2 linked regions of the Kutzneria chonburiensis genome follow. The protein of the gene in region 2 interacts with the protein of the main gene of each other region in a pairwise test. Links are inferred from orthologs where the notes say so. Each region holds a gene or a part of one and is shown on either strand. Other genes may lie near its edges.

Evidence for each region.
Region 1: the proteins of rpe (region 2) and eno interact in binary tests that used the Escherichia coli proteins (3 or more experiments, as listed by UniProt). The link is inferred for Kutzneria chonburiensis from one-to-one orthologs.

The regions. Positions count from the first base shown.
Region 1 is NZ_CP097263.1:8,295,046-8,303,179, reverse strand. The notes cover bases 3,211-6,146. They hold eno (phosphopyruvate hydratase), read right to left. Parts: upstream 5,354-6,146; coding sequence 4,067-5,353; downstream 3,211-4,066. Other genes in these bases: M3Q35_RS38650 (HelD family protein), read right to left, coding at 5,457-6,146; M3Q35_RS38660 (FtsB family cell division protein), read right to left, coding at 3,505-4,062; M3Q35_RS38665 (DUF501 domain-containing protein), read right to left, coding at 3,211-3,484. Outside these bases: M3Q35_RS38680 (hypothetical protein), read left to right, coding at 1-516; M3Q35_RS38675 (Ppx/GppA phosphatase family protein), read right to left, coding at 595-1,548; M3Q35_RS38670 (lytic transglycosylase domain-containing protein), read right to left, coding at 1,566-2,705; more of M3Q35_RS38665, read right to left, coding at 3,014-3,210; more of M3Q35_RS38650, read right to left, coding at 6,147-7,709; M3Q35_RS38645 (tetratricopeptide repeat protein), read left to right, coding at 7,884-8,134. UniProt on the Escherichia coli protein: Catalyzes the reversible conversion of 2-phosphoglycerate (2-PG) into phosphoenolpyruvate (PEP). It is essential for the degradation of carbohydrates via glycolysis.
Region 2 is NZ_CP097263.1:365,530-373,626, reverse strand. The notes cover bases 3,257-6,155. They hold rpe (ribulose-phosphate 3-epimerase), read right to left. Parts: upstream 5,087-6,155; coding sequence 4,427-5,086; downstream 3,257-4,426. Other genes in these bases: M3Q35_RS01865 (glycoside hydrolase family 3 protein), read right to left, coding at 5,160-6,155; M3Q35_RS01880 (riboflavin synthase), read right to left, coding at 3,257-3,410. Outside these bases: M3Q35_RS01900 (tetratricopeptide repeat protein), read right to left, coding at 1-469; M3Q35_RS01895 (PH domain-containing protein), read right to left, coding at 579-1,046; ribH (6,7-dimethyl-8-ribityllumazine synthase), read right to left, coding at 1,043-1,543; M3Q35_RS01885 (bifunctional 3,4-dihydroxy-2-butanone-4-phosphate synthase/GTP cyclohydrolase II), read right to left, coding at 1,540-2,802; more of M3Q35_RS01880, read right to left, coding at 2,799-3,256; more of M3Q35_RS01865, read right to left, coding at 6,156-6,986. UniProt on the Escherichia coli protein: Catalyzes the reversible epimerization of D-ribulose 5-phosphate to D-xylulose 5-phosphate.

The sequences.
Region 1 (8,134 bases), 7.9 Mb from region 2 along the record:
CGCAAGATCGACCCGGTACGAGCACTGCTCAGTGAAGCAGTACAACGCGGACGATGCCGACCCGCCGACCTGCTGGCAGAGCTGGACACCGGCAGTAGAAGGGGTTCTGCGCTCCCACGCCGAGTTCTCAGCGAGGTCGGCGAAGGTGTGCATTCCGTCGCCGAGGCCCACGGACTTCGCCGGTGGCGGGCAGCGAACTTGCCGAATGCCATGTGGAACGTGCCTGTCTACGACAGCTCTGACCGGTTCGTCGCGATCCCCGACGCCTGGTGCGACGAGGTGGCATTGGCCTGGGAGATCGATTCGTTCGAATGGCATCTCGACGCGAAGGGGTACGCCAAGACCGTAGCTCGCAACACGCGATATGCCACAGCTGGGATCGTGGTGGTGCAGACGCTACCGTCGCGCCTCCGTGATGATCCGCAGGGTGTGATTGCCGAGTTGCGAGCCGCATACGCGGCCGCCAAGGCCCGTCCACGTCCCCCCGTGCAAGCACGCCCCTCCGGCTCCGCCTGACAGTTGGCCGTGCTTGGAAGGGGGCCTTCCTACACTCGGAGTGTAGGAAGGCCCCCTTCCAAGCAACAAAGCTGGCGGCTAGTTGACCAAAGACAGGGCTATGCCGTCGAGGATGTCTTTTTCGCTGACGGTGAGGTGGGTGATGCCGGCCTGGGAGGCGAGGTGGTCGGCGAGGACGCGGAGGATGATGGCGCCGCCGCCGATGACGTCGACGCGGCCGGGGTGGATGGTGGGGACGGCGGCGCGCTCGTCGTGGGTGAGGGTGAGCAGGTGGTCGCCGACGGAGTGGATCTGCTCGACGGACAAGGTGGAGAGGTGCGTGGCGAGCACGTCGTAGGAGGGGAGGTCCTGAGCGACGGCGGAGAGGGTGGTGACGGTGCCGGCGACGCCGATCCAGGTGCGGGCCTTGGCTACGGGGACGGCCTCGAAGGCCTGGGCCAAGACGGAGGCGGCGAGGTCTGAGGCGGCGGCAATCTGCTCAGCAGTGGGGGGATCGCTGAGCAGGCAGCGCTCGGTGATCCGTACGCAACCGATGTCGACGGACTTCGCCGCCTCGACGCTCGAGTCGAGAGAACCGAGCACGAGCTCGGTGGAACCACCGCCGATGTCGACGACCAAGAAGGGCCCGTCGGCGGGATCGCAGTCGCCGACGGCGCCGGCGAAGGACAGCCGGGCCTCCTCGTCGCCCGAGATGACCTCGGCCTCCACGCCGAGGACCTCACGGGTCATGGCGAAGAAGTCGTCCCGGTTGGAGGCGTCGCGGGTGGCGGAGGTGGCAACCATGCGCACGGCCTCGACACCCTTGCGGCGCAACAAGGCGGTGTAGTCGACGAGGGCGGCTCGGGTGCGCTCGATGGCCTCCGGGGCGAGCCGGCCGGTGGCGTCGACGCCCTGCCCGAGCCGGACGATCCGCATCTCCCGATGCACGTCCCGCAGCGAACTCGATCCGTCGTCCTGGACGGTGACGTCCGCGATGAGCAGACGGATCGAGTTCGTCCCACAGTCGATGGCGGCGACCCGCGAGTGCTTCATGCCGCCAACCTAGTCGTTCAGCTGGCCACCGGGGTGGAGCTGGGCGTCGGCGACTTGCTGGTCGGAGTCGGGCAGCCGGTCGGCGTCGACTGCGCCGGCGGCGGTGCCACGGTGCTGGTGGGCGTGGTCGTCGAGGTCGGCGTGGTGGGGCACGTCGGCGTCGTCGTGGTGGTCGTGGTGGTGGTCGTCGTAGTCGTGGTCGTGGTGGTCGTCGTGGTCGTGGGAGACGTCGATGTGGTGGTCTCGGTGGGCGACGTCGTGGTGGTGCTGGTCGACGTCGGCGTCGTGGTCGTCGTGTCCGACGGCGGGTTCGACGGGTTGCCGTTGTTGTTCGGCGGCGGAGGCGGCGGCGGCGGGACCTCGACGAACGGCGGCCGCGGGGTCGGCTGGATCACCGGGACGTCGGTGTTGTTGGGCAGCGTCTCCACGCCGTCGGCGTAGGAGTGGGCCCAGGCCAGCACGTTGGCCACGTAGGCGTCGGAATGGTTGTAGCCGAACACGGCCGCCGACCGCTGCGCGGGATTGCTCATGTCGCCGCCACTGGCGCACAGGTAGTTGGCGGCGGCGAAGGCGGCGTCGTAGATGTTGTTCGGGTTCGCGTTGCCGTAGCTCTTGGCGTTGGAGATGGCCGCGTACTGAGCCCACGTGGACGGGATGAACTGCATCATGCCGACGGCGTGGTCGTAGGCGGTGTCGCCGTCCCACTGACCGTGGTCGGTGTCGTAGATGAGGGCGAAGCCGCCACTGCCGTCGAGCCGAGGCCCGAGGATCGGGGCCAGCGTGTTGCCCTGGGCGTCCACGGCGCCGCCGCGCGCGTGGTTGGACTCGATACGGCCGATGCCGGCCAGCAGCGGCCAGTCGAGGTGGCAGTTGGGGTTGCGGGCGGCCTCGAGCTGCTCGGCCCGCCGGTACGCCGCGAGCGCCGCGCCGGGGATGCCGAGCGGGCCGTTGGGCAGGCCGCCGAGCTCGCCGGCGCCGTCGGTGTTGGCGGCGTCGCCGATGTCGGTCGGCAGCGTCGGGTCGACGTCGTCCTGCTGCGGCAGCTGCCCGGTCGCGCCTAACGGGTTCTTGGGGGCGGGCTGGCTGGTCGGCGTGGAGTGGGCGGTGTTGACCCAGGCGAAGGTGGCGTCGCCGGCGAGCACCATGGGCGCGAGCATCGCGGTCACGGCCGCCGCGGCGCGCCATCTCCGCTGGGGTGTGACTCGCGGCGGCTTCGGAGTCCGGGCCCTGACGCTGTGCACACCCACGCGGATCCACGCTCCTCGTCTCGATCCCCACGCCTGAGATCGATCGTTGCCTACACGCCGTTAGCTCACGGTCAGCCTGCTACACACCCGGGCAGGTGTCACTGCGTTGAGTGAGATTTGCACCTCGGGGAGGCCACACTAGCCCGAATGGTGCACACAGCGTCACCAAAGATGTCACAGACGTACAGAAGTCAGCGTCTTGACGTCAGGCCCGGAACTCAGGCGCAGTCGCCGGCCGGCCAGTCGCCGGCCAGGGCCGCGAGGGCTTCGTCGCCGAACGGGTTCACGCCCGGTCCGCAGGCCAGCGCGTGCGCGATGTGCACGTGCAGGCACTTGACCCTACCGGGCATGCCACCGGCGCTGACCTCGGTGCCCAGCGAGTCGATGGCGTCACGTTCGGCCAGGTAGGAGCGGTGCGCGGCCAGGTACTGGGCGGCCAGTTCCTCGTCCTCGGCCAGCCGCGCGGTCTGCTCCCGCATCATGCCGTCGGCCTCGAGCCGGCTGGCCAGCGAGGTCAGCCGTGGGCAGGTCAGGTAGTACAGGGTGGGGAACGGCGTGCCGTCCTCCAGCCGCGGCGCGGTCTGCACGACGGACGGGTGGCCGCTGGGGCACCGGTGCGCGATGGCGCGCAGCGCCCGCGGCGGCCGGCCGAGCTGCTGGGCGATCACCTCGCGGTCCAGCTCGGTGATCGGTTCCCTTACGCCCGCCGTCACGAGCCACCCCCGGTGATCGAATCCCACAAATGCTCGAACCATGGACTGTTGTTCGCCTGCTGCTGGGCCGGCCCGCGCTGACCGCCCTGCTGCCCGTCGCCGGGCAGCTGCACCGTGTACGGCGTCTCCCCCGGCATCACCATGCCCAGCCGGCTGCGCGCCTCGGCCTGGATCTGCGCCGGGTCGGCCAGCTGCTGCTTGCGCTGTTCCAGCTGCGCGGCCTGCTGCTCCAGCTTGGCCTGCTGGGCCAGTTCCTGCTCCACCTGCGCGTGCTGCGTCAGGTACGTGCGCAACGGCACCGCCACCGACAGCGCCAGGGCGCAGACGACCATCGCCAGCACCGCGGCCTGCCTGGTCGCCGACAACCCGAACGCGCCGCCGGTACGGGTTTTCCCGTCCTGGCGGGGATTGCGCGGCCGCGGCGGTCGCGCGGCCGGCTGGTCCTGCTGCGAAGCGACGGGCTTGCCCTCACGACGAGCACGGTCGGGCCGACGACGCTGGCTGGACGTGTCCTGCCGGCGTCGCGGCTGCCGACCGTGCTCGCGCTCGGGCATCCGATCAGGCCTCCGCGGTGAACCGCGGGAAGGCCAGCTCGCCGGCGTAGCGGGCCGCGTCGCCGAGAGTCTCCTCGATGCGCAGCAGCTGGTTGTACTTGGCGGTGCGCTCGCCACGGGCCGGGGCGCCGGTCTTGATCTGGCCGACGCCGGTGGCCACGGCCAGGTCGGCGATGGTGGTGTCCTCGGTCTCGCCGGACCGGTGGCTCATCATCGACCGGTAGCCGTAGGAGGTGGCCAGCGCGACCGCGTCCAGCGTCTCCGACAGCGTGCCGATCTGGTTGACCTTGACCAGCAGCGCGTTGGCGGCGCGGCGGGAGATGCCCTCCTCGAGCCGCTCCGGGTTGGTGACGAACAGATCGTCGCCGACGATCTGCACCTTGTCGCCGAGCTCGGCGGTCAGCTGCACCCAGCCGTCCCAGTCGTCCTCGGACAGCGGGTCCTCGATGGAGACCATCGGGTAGGAGCTGACCAGCTCGCTGTAGTACGCGGTCATCTGCTCCGCGCTGCGCTTGCTCTTCTCGAAGGTGTACGCGCCGTCCGAGTAGAACTCGGTGGCGGCCACGTCCAGCGCCAGCGCCACGTCGCGGCCCAGCTTGTAGCCGGCCTTCTCGACGGCGACGGCGATCAGGTCGAGCGCCTCGCGGTTGCTGGACAGGTTGGGCGCGAAGCCGCCCTCGTCGCCGAGGCCGGTGGCCAGGCCCTTGCCCTTCAGCACGGACTTGAGCGCGTGGTAGACCTCGACGCCCCAGCGCAGGCCCTCGCGGAAGGACTCGGCGCCGATCGGCGCGATCATGAACTCCTGGATGTCCACGTCGGTGTCGGCGTGCGAGCCACCGTTGAGGATGTTCAGCATCGGCACCGGCAGGATGTGCGCGTTGGGGCCGCCCAGGTAGCGGAACAGCTCCAGCCCGCTGGACTCGGCGGCCGCCTTGGCCACCGCCAGCGAGACGCCGAGGATGGCGTTCGCGCCGAGGCGACCCTTGTCCGGGGTGCCGTCAAGGTCGACCAGCTTCTGGTCGACCACCCGCTGCTCGACGGCCTCGATGCCGACCAGCTCGGGCCCGATCTCGTCGAGGACGGCGGTGACGGCCTTCTCGACACCCTTGCCGTTGTACCGGGTCGTGTCGCCGTCGCGCAGCTCGACGGCCTCGTGCTCACCGGTCGACGCGCCGGAGGGCACCGCGGCCCTGGCCAGCGTGCCGTCGTCCAGCGCGACCTCTACCTCGATGGTCGGGTTGCCTCGCGAGTCCAGGATCTCGCGCGCGCCGACCTGCTCGATGACCGCCACAACAGCTCCTATCCAGCGTTCAGGGACTCATCCCTCGACCAGCCTAGCCGGGCACATGGATCACCCGGAGGCGGCACGCTCGCGTGCCGAAACGAGAGCGTAATCATTCTGAATCGAGGGAGAAAGGGGTGAGCTTGGCCAGCACCGCCGGCAGGTCTCCGGTATGGAGCACGCCGAGGCGTTTGGTCGCCCTGGTCATGGCCACGTACAGGTCGTTCGCGCCGCGCGGGGACTCCGTCAACATCAACTCCGGCTCGACCAGCAGCACGGAGTCGAACTCGAGACCCTTGGCCTGTCCGACGGTCAGCACCACGACCGGGCTCTCCAGGTCGTCGCCGCCGACCGCGAACGCGCCGGCCAGCGAGCGCGGCACCAGCACCGCCAGTCGCCCGTCCTCCAGCCGCTTCTCCTCACGGGCCACGGCGCGGGGCACGGCCTCGGCCAGGTCCTCGACTTTCTCGTGCCACGGCGGCAATCCGGAGTCGCGGACCGAGCTCGGCGGCACGGCGTCCGGGTCGAGGCTGGCGAGAACGTCCGTCGCCACGGCCATGATCTCGGCCGGGGTCCGGTAGTTGACGGTGAGCTCGGCCAGCCGCCAGCGGTTGGCCACGTACGGGCTGAGCGCCTGGCCCCAGGACATGGTGCCGGCCAGGTCGCCGGTCTGCGCGATGTCGCCGACCACGGTCATGGATCGGCTGGGGCAACGGCGCATCAGCACCCGCCACACCATCTCCGACAGCTCCTGCGCCTCGTCCACGATCACGTGGCCGAAGGTCCACGTGCGGTCGTCGGCGGCGCGCTCGGCGGCGGTCAGGTAGTCGCTCTGGGCCACGCGGGCGACCAGGGCGTCGGCGTCGAGCATGTCCACGGCCATCAGGACATCGGGGTCGGACTCGTCCTGGAGGTCCAGGATGTCCAGCACGCCCTGGGCGTAGGCCAGGTCCTGCCGGCGCTTGGCCGCGGCGGCGGCCTTGAGCGCGCGGTCGTCCTCGCCCAGCAGCTCGGCGGCCTCGTCCAGCAGCGGCGCGTCGGCCGGCGTCCACTCCGCGCCGGGATCGCGGCGCAGCAGCTGCCGCTCCTGCTGGGACAGCCCGCGACCGGCGGCGTTGAGTCGCTTCTCCGACGCGTACAGGTCGGTCAGCAGCTGCTCGGGGGTGAGGATCGGCCACAGCTTGTCGATCGCGCCCATCACCCGCTCGTCCTCACGGAGCTCGGCGCGGATGTCGGCCACGTCGTCGGAATCCAGGAACTGCGAGCCGAGCCGGTTGGCGACGAGCCGGGCCAGCGCACCGATGATCTCCCGCTCGAACACCGGCCGGGCCGCGTTGTGCGGGCGGCGCGAGCGCCGGGCCCGGCCGCGGGCGTCGGCCAGCGTCTTGCGGTCCAGCACCAGGGTGTCGCGCTCGTGCGGAATCTCGATGCCGTCGCGCGGCACCCACTGCCGGTCCCGGACCGCGGCCTGGAGCACCTCGGCCATCACCAGGCGACCCTTGACCGCGCTGACCTCGACCGGCTCGCTGCCGACTGCTTTGAGCCCCGGGTAGAGCTCGCCGACGGTGTTGAGCAGCACGCCGGTCTCGCCCAGCGACGGCAGCACCTGGCTGATGTAGTTCAGGAAGGTCGAGTTGGGGCCGACCACCAGCACGCCGCGCTTCTCCAGCTGGCGGCGGTGGGTGTAGAGCAGGTAGGCGGCACGGTGCAGGGCCACCGCGGTCTTGCCGGTGCCGGGACCGCCCTGCACGACCAGCACGCCGTTGAGCTCGGAGCGGATGATCCGGTCCTGCTCGGCCTGGATGGTGGCGACGATGTCGCTCATCCGGCCGGTGCGGCTGGCGCCGACCGCGGCCAGCAGCGTGGCCTCGCCGACCAGGCCCTCGTTGCGGCCGGGCACGGCCTGCGCCAGGTCGAGGACCTCGTCGTCGAGGCCGACCACGTTGCGGCGGCGGGTGCGGATGTGGCGGCGCCTCGTCACACCGTCGGGGGACGCGGCCGTGGCGAGATAGAACGGGCGGGCCGCGGGGGCGCGCCAGTCCATCAACAACGGTTCGTAGTCACCTTCGGTGCGGAAGATGCCAATTCGCCCGATGTGCTGAAGTTCGCCGTTCTCGAAATCGAGGCGTCCGAAGCAGAGGCCGTTCTCGACCGCGCTGTACTGGGCGAGATCGCTCGAGTGCATCGCGGTCGCGGTGTCGCGCTCGGAACGGGCCTGCGGCGTGCCGCCCGTCTCCAGCAACACGCGGGCCAGCCGGCGCGACGTCTGTTCCCGGAGGTCGTCGAGCCGGCCGTAGAGCATGGAGACGTATTCCTGCTCTCGGTCGATTTCCTGACTGTCCGGAATACTCGCAGGGCTTGACAACTGACCTCACTCACCGTTATATTCTGGCGCAGACACGTTTTTTCGTGGTTTTTAGTTGTGCGTACAGACCGGTAAATCTATCAAACCGCTGGTCGCGCGCGCCACCGGTCACCGGTGTTGTGCCCGGATGGTCCATCGAAGTCACAGCCGATCTTGCGTACTGTGGGAACGACCATGAGCGACAGCACCTTCGAGGCGTTCCGACGGGCCGAGGCGCTGGTGTCGAACGGCCGTCCGCTGGACGCGCTGCGCGAACTGCGTCCGGTGCTCGACGCCGAGCCGGACCTGCCGTCCGTCGTGCAGCTGGCCGGCCGCGCCTACCTCAACTCGGCCCAGTTCCGACGGGCCGAGGAGGCGTTCAGCCGACTGGTCGAGATGGACCCGAGCGACCACTACTCGCTGTTCGCACTGGGCAAGACCCTGCA
Region 2 (8,097 bases):
CCTGCAACTCACCGGACAGGCGGTCGACCATCAGGCCGGACTGCGGGCGGATGTCGCGCGCGGTCAGCGCGACCAGCAGCTTCTCGATCTGTGGCCCGGTCATCGTGGCGTCGGCGACGCTGTGCACGGCGACCAGCGCGGCACCGGCGATCTCGTAGTCCTGGCCCAGCGAGGACGGCACGGCCTTCTCGATGGCCAGCTGCACGTCGCTGAGGTGCTTGGCCAGCGCCTGCTCGTCCTTGTCGGGGTGCGCGGCCCGGTAGTCGAGCAGCTCGGCGCTGGCGACGAGGTGCTTGGCGTAGTCCCGGTCCTTGTCGGCGAAGCGCACGTAGTCGCCGACAAGGACGTTGGCCAACGCATTGTCGTCGATCGCGGCGGCCGAGGCCTGCGGGGGTACGACCAGCGTGGTGCCGAGCACGGCTGCCGCGAGCAGCCCGCCCAGCACCGCGCGCCGTCGAACGGCTCGCATCACGGATGTCTCCTGGCTCAGTGGTCAGTGAGCCACAGCATCCCGGGCGTTGCCCGACATCCCCACCATAAAAGGAGATCGCTGCCCTATGAGGCATCCGCGCATTCGGTCAGGAACGCGGCTTGCTGGTCGCCTCCGTGTAAACCGAGGACTCCTTGTACAGGGCCCGCAAACCCCGCATGGCGGTGACGGCGCGAGCGCCGTCGGCCGCCTGCACGGCCATGATCGAGACGTACTCGTCGGCCGGCAGATCCAGGCGGGCCCAGGCGGAGCCGTCGGGGAAGCTGAGGCCGCGCACCTCGGACCACGGATACCGGGTGGCGCCGAGCAGGTTGCGGACCTCGATCCACTCGGCCGTGGCCCGCACCCGCGGCCGGGTCAGCAACAGCACGCCGCAGGCCAGCAGCACGCCGACCATGGCCATGGCGATCTGGTCGGACACCTCGAAGTAGGCGCCGGTCGGCGTGTTGCGCAGCAGGATGGCGATGATCACGAACAGCGCGACCAGGCCGGCCGCCGCCGGGATGGCGACGAACCGCACGCGGCGCGGCCGGCAGGTCACGGTCTCGGCGCTCATGCCAGGCCCCGATCCGTCCACGGCCGGTTGATGTTGCGCAGCTGCACGGCCGTGTCCAGCGCGGCCACCGTCGCCTCGAAACCCTTGTCCTCGGCCGAGGACGGCATGCCGCAGCGGTCCAGCGCCTGCTGCTCGGTGTCGCAGGTGAGCACGCCGTTGCCGATCGGTGTGGACTCGTCCAGCGACACCCGGGTCAGCCCGGCCGTCACGGCGTCGCACACGTACTCGAAGTGCGGGGTGCCGCCACGGATCACCACACCCAGCGCGACCACGGCGTCGTGGTGCTTGGCCAGCGCCTGCGCCATCACCGGCAGCTCGATCGCGCCGGCCACCCGGACCACCGTGGGCTCCTTGATGCCGGCCTTGGACGCCGCGGTCAGCGCCCGCTCCAGCAGGTTGGTGGTGATCGTCTCGTGCCATCGGGTGGCCACCACCGCGAGTCGCAGGTCCTCACACCACTGCGGCACCTGGATGGTCGGCCGGCCGTCGCCACTCATTGCTCTACCCCATCGCTGTCGGACTCGTACTGCTCTAGATGATGCAGGTCGTGTCCCATGCGGTCGCGCTTGGTCCTCAGGTAGCGCAGGTTCTCCGGGTTCGGCCACACCGGCAGCGGCACCCGGTCGACCACCTTGAGGCCGTATCCCTCCAGGCCGACGCGCTTGTCCGGGTTGTTGGTGAGCAGCCGCATCGACTTGATGCCCAGGTCGACGAGGATCTGCGCGCCGGTGCCGTAGTCGCGGGCGTCGGCCGGCAGGCCCTGGGCCAGGTTCGCGTCCACGGTGTCGGCGCCGCGGTCCTGGAGCTGGTAGGCCTGGAGCTTGTGCAGCAGGCCGATGCCCCGGCCCTCGTGTCCGCGCATGTACAGCACGACGCCGCGGCCCTCGGCGGCCACGGCCTCCATGGCCGCGTCCAGCTGCGGGCCGCAGTCGCAGCGCAGCGAGCCGAACACGTCACCGGTCAGGCACTCGGAGTGCACGCGGACCAGCACGTCCTCGCCGTCGCCGAGCTCGCCCTTGACCAGCGCGATGTGCTCGATGCCGTCCAGCGTGGAGTCGTAGCCGACGGCCTGGAACTCGCCGTGCGCGGTGGGGATGCGGGCGTCGGCCACCCGGATCACGTGCCGCTCGGTGCGCCGCCGGTAGGCGATCAGGTCGGCGATGGTGATCATCTGGAGCTCGTGCTCCGCGGCGAACACCATCAGCTCGTCGCGGCGGGCCATGTCGCCCTCGTCCTTCTGGCTGACGATCTCGCACAGCACGCCGGCCGGGTGCAGGCCGGCCAGCTTGGCCAGGTCCACCGCCGCCTCGGTGTGGCCGGCGCGGCGCAGCACGCCGCCCTCACGGGCCCGCAGCGGCACGACGTGGCCGGGGCGGTTGAAGTCGTTGGCGACCGACTGGGGGTCGGCCAGCAGGCGGATGGTGTGGGCGCGGTCGGCGGCCGAGATGCCCGTGGTCACGCCCTGCTTGGCGTCGACCGTGACGGTGTAGGCGGTGCCGCGCGCGTCCTGGTTGGTGTGGAACATCGGCGGCAGGTCCAGTCGGTCGCACACCGACTCGGGCAGCGGCACGCAGATGTAGCCGGAGGTGTAGCGGACCATGAAGGCGATCAGCTCCGGCGTGGCCTTCTCGGCCGCGAAGATCAGATCGCCCTCGTTCTCACGGTCCTCGTCGTCCACCACGACGACGGCCTTGCCGGCGGCGATGTCCGCGATCGCCTGCTCGATGGCGGCGTGGGTGCTGATCGGGTTGCTCACCGGACCTCCTTGTTGCCCAGCGCGGCCAGGTGCGGCGTGGCCAGCCGCTCGACGTACTTGGCCAGCACGTCGACCTCGATGTTGACCCGGTCGCCCGGCTGGCGGCGGCCCATGGTGGTCAGTTCCAGCGTGGTCGGGATCAGCGCCACCGAGAAGGTGTCGTCGGTGACGTCCACGACGGTCAGCGAGATGCCGTCGATGGTGACCGAGCCCTTCTGCACCAGGTAGCGGGACAGCGACGCGGGGATGCCGAACTTGGTCAGGCCGCCGTCGTGGTGCTCCAGGAACAGGCCGACGCCGTCAACGTGACCCTGCACGATGTGGCCGCCGAGGCGCTGGCCGGCGGCCATCGCGCGCTCCAGGTTGACCCGGTCGCCCTCGTGGATCTTGTCCAGGCTGGACCGCTGCAGCGTCTCGTCCACCACGTCGACGGTGAAGGTGCCGTCGCCGGTCTCCACCACGGTCAGGCACACGCCGTTGACGGCGATCGAGTCGCCGTGCTTGGCGTCCGAGGTCACCAGCGGCCCTCGCACTGTCAACCGCGCGGCGTTGGGCAGTTGCTCGACGGCGACGATCTCGCCCAGTTCCTCGACGATCCCGGTGAACACGGGAATCCCCTTACTCGGTCTTGACCGGCACTGCGGAGATCCGCACGTCGGGTCCGCTCATGGTGACGTCTTCGATGGCGAAAGGCAGCGCCTGGGTGATGGTGTTCACGCCGGCGTCCAGCAGAGCGGCGGGCCCGGCCCCCAGCAGTATCGGGGCGACGTAGACCAGCACACGGTCCACACGGTGCGCCTTGAGGAAGGCACCGGCCAGTCTCGGCCCGCCTTCGAGCAACACGTCCACCACACCCCGTTCGGCCAGCGCGGCCAACACCTCGTCGGGGTCGTGGCTCCGCACGTGCAGCGTCTCCGCCGCGTCGTCCAACACGCGGGCGGCCGCGTCTATTTCGGACGTGCCGACGACCACGCGCAGCGGCTGCCGGTCCGACAGCGTGCCGTCGTCCTCACGGGCGGTGAGCTGCGGGTCGTCGGTGGTCACGGTGCCGGTGCCGGCGACGATGGCGTCCACCTTGCGGCGGATGTCGTGCACCTCGGCGCGGGACATCGGGGAGCTGATCCAGCGGCTCGTGCCGTCCGCCGCGGCCACGCGGCCGTCGAGGCTGGCGGCGTACTTCCACGTGACGTGCGGACGGCCCGTACGGGCGTAGTGCAGCCACGCGCGCAGCGGCCCCCGCTCCACGTCCTCACCGAGCAGGCCGCCCTCGACCTCGACGCCCGCGGCGCGCAGCACGTCAGCACCGCCGGCCGCTCGGGGTTGGGGTCCGGGACCGCGTAGAACACGCGCTTGATGCCGGCCGCCAGCAGCGCCTGCGTGCACGGCGGCGTGCGGCCGTAATGCGAGCACGGCTCCAGCGTCACGTAGGCGGTGCCGCCGCTGGCCCGCTCCCCCGCCGCGCGCAGCGCCATGACCTCGGCGTGCGGGCCGCCGGGCGGCTGCGTGGCACCGATGCCGACGATCTCGCCGCCGGCCGACACGATCGCCGCCCCGACCGGCGGGTTGGGGCTGGTGACGCCCCGCGTCGCCTCGCTGGCCTCGATCGCCGCCCGCATTGCGTCGGTCATCGGGCCGCCTTGGCCCGGAGCTTGCGGACCGCCTCGGCCGGGTCCTGCGCGCCGTAGACCGCCGAGCCGGCCACGAAGCAGTCCACGCCGGCGTCGGCCGCCTGCTCGATGGTGTCGTCGTTGATGCCGCCGTCGATCTCCACCAGCAGCGTCAGGTGGCCGGTGTCGACCAGTCGGCGGGCGGTGCGGACCTTGTCCAGCACCTCCGGCATGAACGACTGGCCGCCGAAGCCCGGCTCGACCGACATCACCAGCAGGGTGTCGTAGTGCTTGAGGACGTCCACATAGGGCTCGAGCGGGGTGCCGGGCTTCACCGACAGGCCGGCCTTGGCCCCGGCCGCCCGCAGGTCCTTGGCGATCTTGACCGGATCGGCGGCCGCCTCGACGTGGATGGTCACGTTGTAGGCGCCGGCCTCGGCGTACCCGATGGCCCAGCGGTCCGGGTCGTCGATCATCAGGTGGCAGTCGAGCGGGATGTCCGTCGCCTTGCGCAGCGCCTGCACCACCGGCAGGCCCAGGGTCAGGTTGGGCACGAAGTGGGCGTCCATCACGTCCACGTGCAGCCAGTCCGCGCCGGTCACGGCGTTGGCCTCCTCGCCCAACCGGGCGAAGTCGGCGGACAGGATGCTCGGGGCGATCAGCGGCGACTGTGGCACAGACCGAGTCTAGTTGCCGGACCCGCATGTATCCGGCCGCGCGCCGATCGTCCCGATAGGCCGTAGGTCACATCTACCAGGTCAGGCCGAAGCCCAGCGGGAACAGCGGCGTCTTGCCGTCGCCGTCGTTGACCGGCTCCTGGGACGCGCTCTGCGGCCAGCTCACCGGCAGTTTCCCGGTCGGGTGGACGGTGCCGAAGAGCACGTCGGCCACGCCCTGGCCCTCGGTGCCCGGCAGCCACGACTCGACCAGCGCCCGCCAGTCGGGCAGCTGCGCGCTGATGTCAAGCGGCCGGCCCGACACGAGCACGACCACCACCGGCACGCCCGATGCACGCAACCGATTCAGTGTGGCCAGGTCCGTCTGGTCCAGTCCCATGCCGCCGGGCCGGTCGCCCGCGCCCTCGGCGTACGGGGTCTCGCCGATGACCGCGACGGCCGCGGTGTAGCTGGAGTTGATCCCGTTGCCGTCACGGTTGTACGTGACCGAGCCGGCCCCGGCCACCGTGTTGCGGATGCCTTGCAGCACAGTGGTCCCGGGCGTGACGTTGCCGCTGCCGCCCTGCCAGCTGATCGTCCAGCCGCCGCTCTGGTTACCGATGTCGTCGGCCGACTTGCCGGCCACGAACACCTTGGCCGACTTGGACAGCGGCAGGATGTTGCCGGCGTTCTTCAACACCACCTGGGATTCGCGGACGGCCTGCCGGGCGGTTGCCCGGTGTGCCGCGGAGCCGACGGTGCCGGTGAAGGTGCGGTCGGCCAGCGGGTGCTCGAACAGGCCCAGCTGGAACTTCTTGGTCAGGATGCGTCGGTTGGCGTCGTCGATCCGGGCCCGTGAGATGTGGCCGTTGTTGACCTCGGTGCGCAGCATGCTGATGAACTGCTTGTAGTTGGTCGGCACCATGACCATGTCGATGCCGGCGTTGATGCTGGCGTCGATGTCGGCCGCGGAGAAGCCGGACTGGCCGTCGATCTGGTCGATGCCGGCCCAGTCCGACACCACGAAGCCGCTGAAGCCCAGCTCGCCCTTGAGGATGTCGGTGATCAGGTGCCGGTTGCCGTGGTCCTTGACCCCGTTCCAGCTGCTGTACGAGATCATCACCGAGCCGACGCCCTTGTCCACGGCCGCCTTGAACGGCGGCAGGTGAATGGCCCTGAGGTCGGCCTCGGACAGCTGGGTGTTGCCTTCGTTGACGCCGCCGGTGGTGCCGCCATCGCCGAGGTAGTGCTTTGCCGTGGCCAGCACGGACGCCGGTGCCGCGCCGAGCGTGGTGCCCTGGAGGCCCGTGACGATTGTGGTCATCGAGGTCGCGATGCTGGGCACTTCGCCGAAGGACTCGTAGGTGCGGCCCCAGCGGTCGTTGCGGGCCACGCACAGGCAGGGCGCGAAGTCCCAGTTGACGCCGGTGCCGGCGACCTCCTCGGCGGTGGCCCGGCCGATCTGTTGCACCAGCGCGGGATCACGGGTCGCGCCGAGGCCGATGTTGTGCGGGAAGATCGTCGCGCCGACCACGTTGTTGTGGCCGTGCACCGCGTCCGCGCCGTAGATCATCGGGATGCCGAGCGGGGTGGAAAGCGCTGTCCGCTGGAAGCTGTCGTACATGTCGGCCCAGGACTGCGCGGTGTTCGGGCTGGGCGCGGAGCCGCCGCCGGACAGCACCGAGCCGATCCGGTACGTCGCGAGGTCGCTCTGCGGATTCAGCGCGGTGCGCTCGGCCTGGGTCATCTGGCCGAGTTTCTCGTCAAGGCTCATCCGCGCCATCAGGTCGCTGACCCGGTCGGCGACCGGCAGGGCCGGATTCTGGTACGGCAGGCCGGCGTGCGGCTGGGCGGTGGCCGGCGTGGTCACCGCGGCGATGGCCAGCAGTGCTGCGGCGGCGGCGAGGACTGGGCGCGGAATCCTGATGCGGGGCAAGGGAACCTCCTGGCAGGGAAGTGCGCGGACGACCCGATGAGAGGCGGCGTGCGCTCCTGGAAGCGCTCCCATATCTCGCACTATACGTCCGGTTGTCGGCTGTGCCCAGGGGTGCGAGGGTGCCTCGGCACCGTTGCATCCTTCCGACCTATCGGATTCATTCCTTCACTCTTGCATTAAGTCGTGTATTGACGCTTCCTCCTGTCCCCCAATAGCATTCGAAGCCGTCGGAGCCGCCCTGACACCGTCCTCTCCCACCGATGCAGGAGGACCCGAGGTGGCCCGTATGCGGACCGCGGCGATCGCCGCGGCAGCCCTGACCCTGACCGCGATCTCCACCGCCGCCGGCGCACTGCCGGCAGCCGGCGCACCCCAGGCGACGCCGGACTTCGGCCCCAACGTGACGATCTTCGACCCCTCCATGTCGGCGTCGTCCATCCAGAGCAAGCTCAACTCGGTGTTCTCCGCGCAGGAGAAGGCGCAGTTCGGCAACGCCCGCACCGCCCTGCTGTTCAAGCCCGGCACCTACAACGTCGACGCGAACGTCGGCTTCTACGAGCAGGTCTCGGGCCTTGGTCTACTTCCGGGCCAGGTCACCATCAACGGCCAGGTGCACGCCGAGGCCGACTGGCAGGGCGGCAACGCCACACTGAACTTCTGGCGTGACGCGGAAAACCTGACCATCAATCCACCGGGCGGCACCGACACCTGGGCGGTGTCCCAGGCCGACCCGCTGCGACGGGTGCAGGTCAACGGCAACCTGAAGCTGGACGACGGCGGCTGGTCGTCGGGCGGCTTCCTGGCCGATTCCCGGGTGACGGGCCAGGTCCGGTCGGGCAGCCAGCAGCAGTGGCTGTCGCGCAACGACCAGATCGGCGCGTGGACCGGCCAGAACTGGAACATGGTGTTCTCCGGTGTGCAGGGCGCGCCGGCAGCCAACTCGTTCCCGAAGCCGCCGTACACCGCGGTCGCGCAGACTCCGGTGATCGCCGAGAAGCCGTTCCTGTACGTGGACAGCGCCGGCAACTACAACGTGTTCGTGCCGGCCTTGCGTACCAACAGTTCCGGCACGTCGTGGGCCAACGGCAATCCGGCC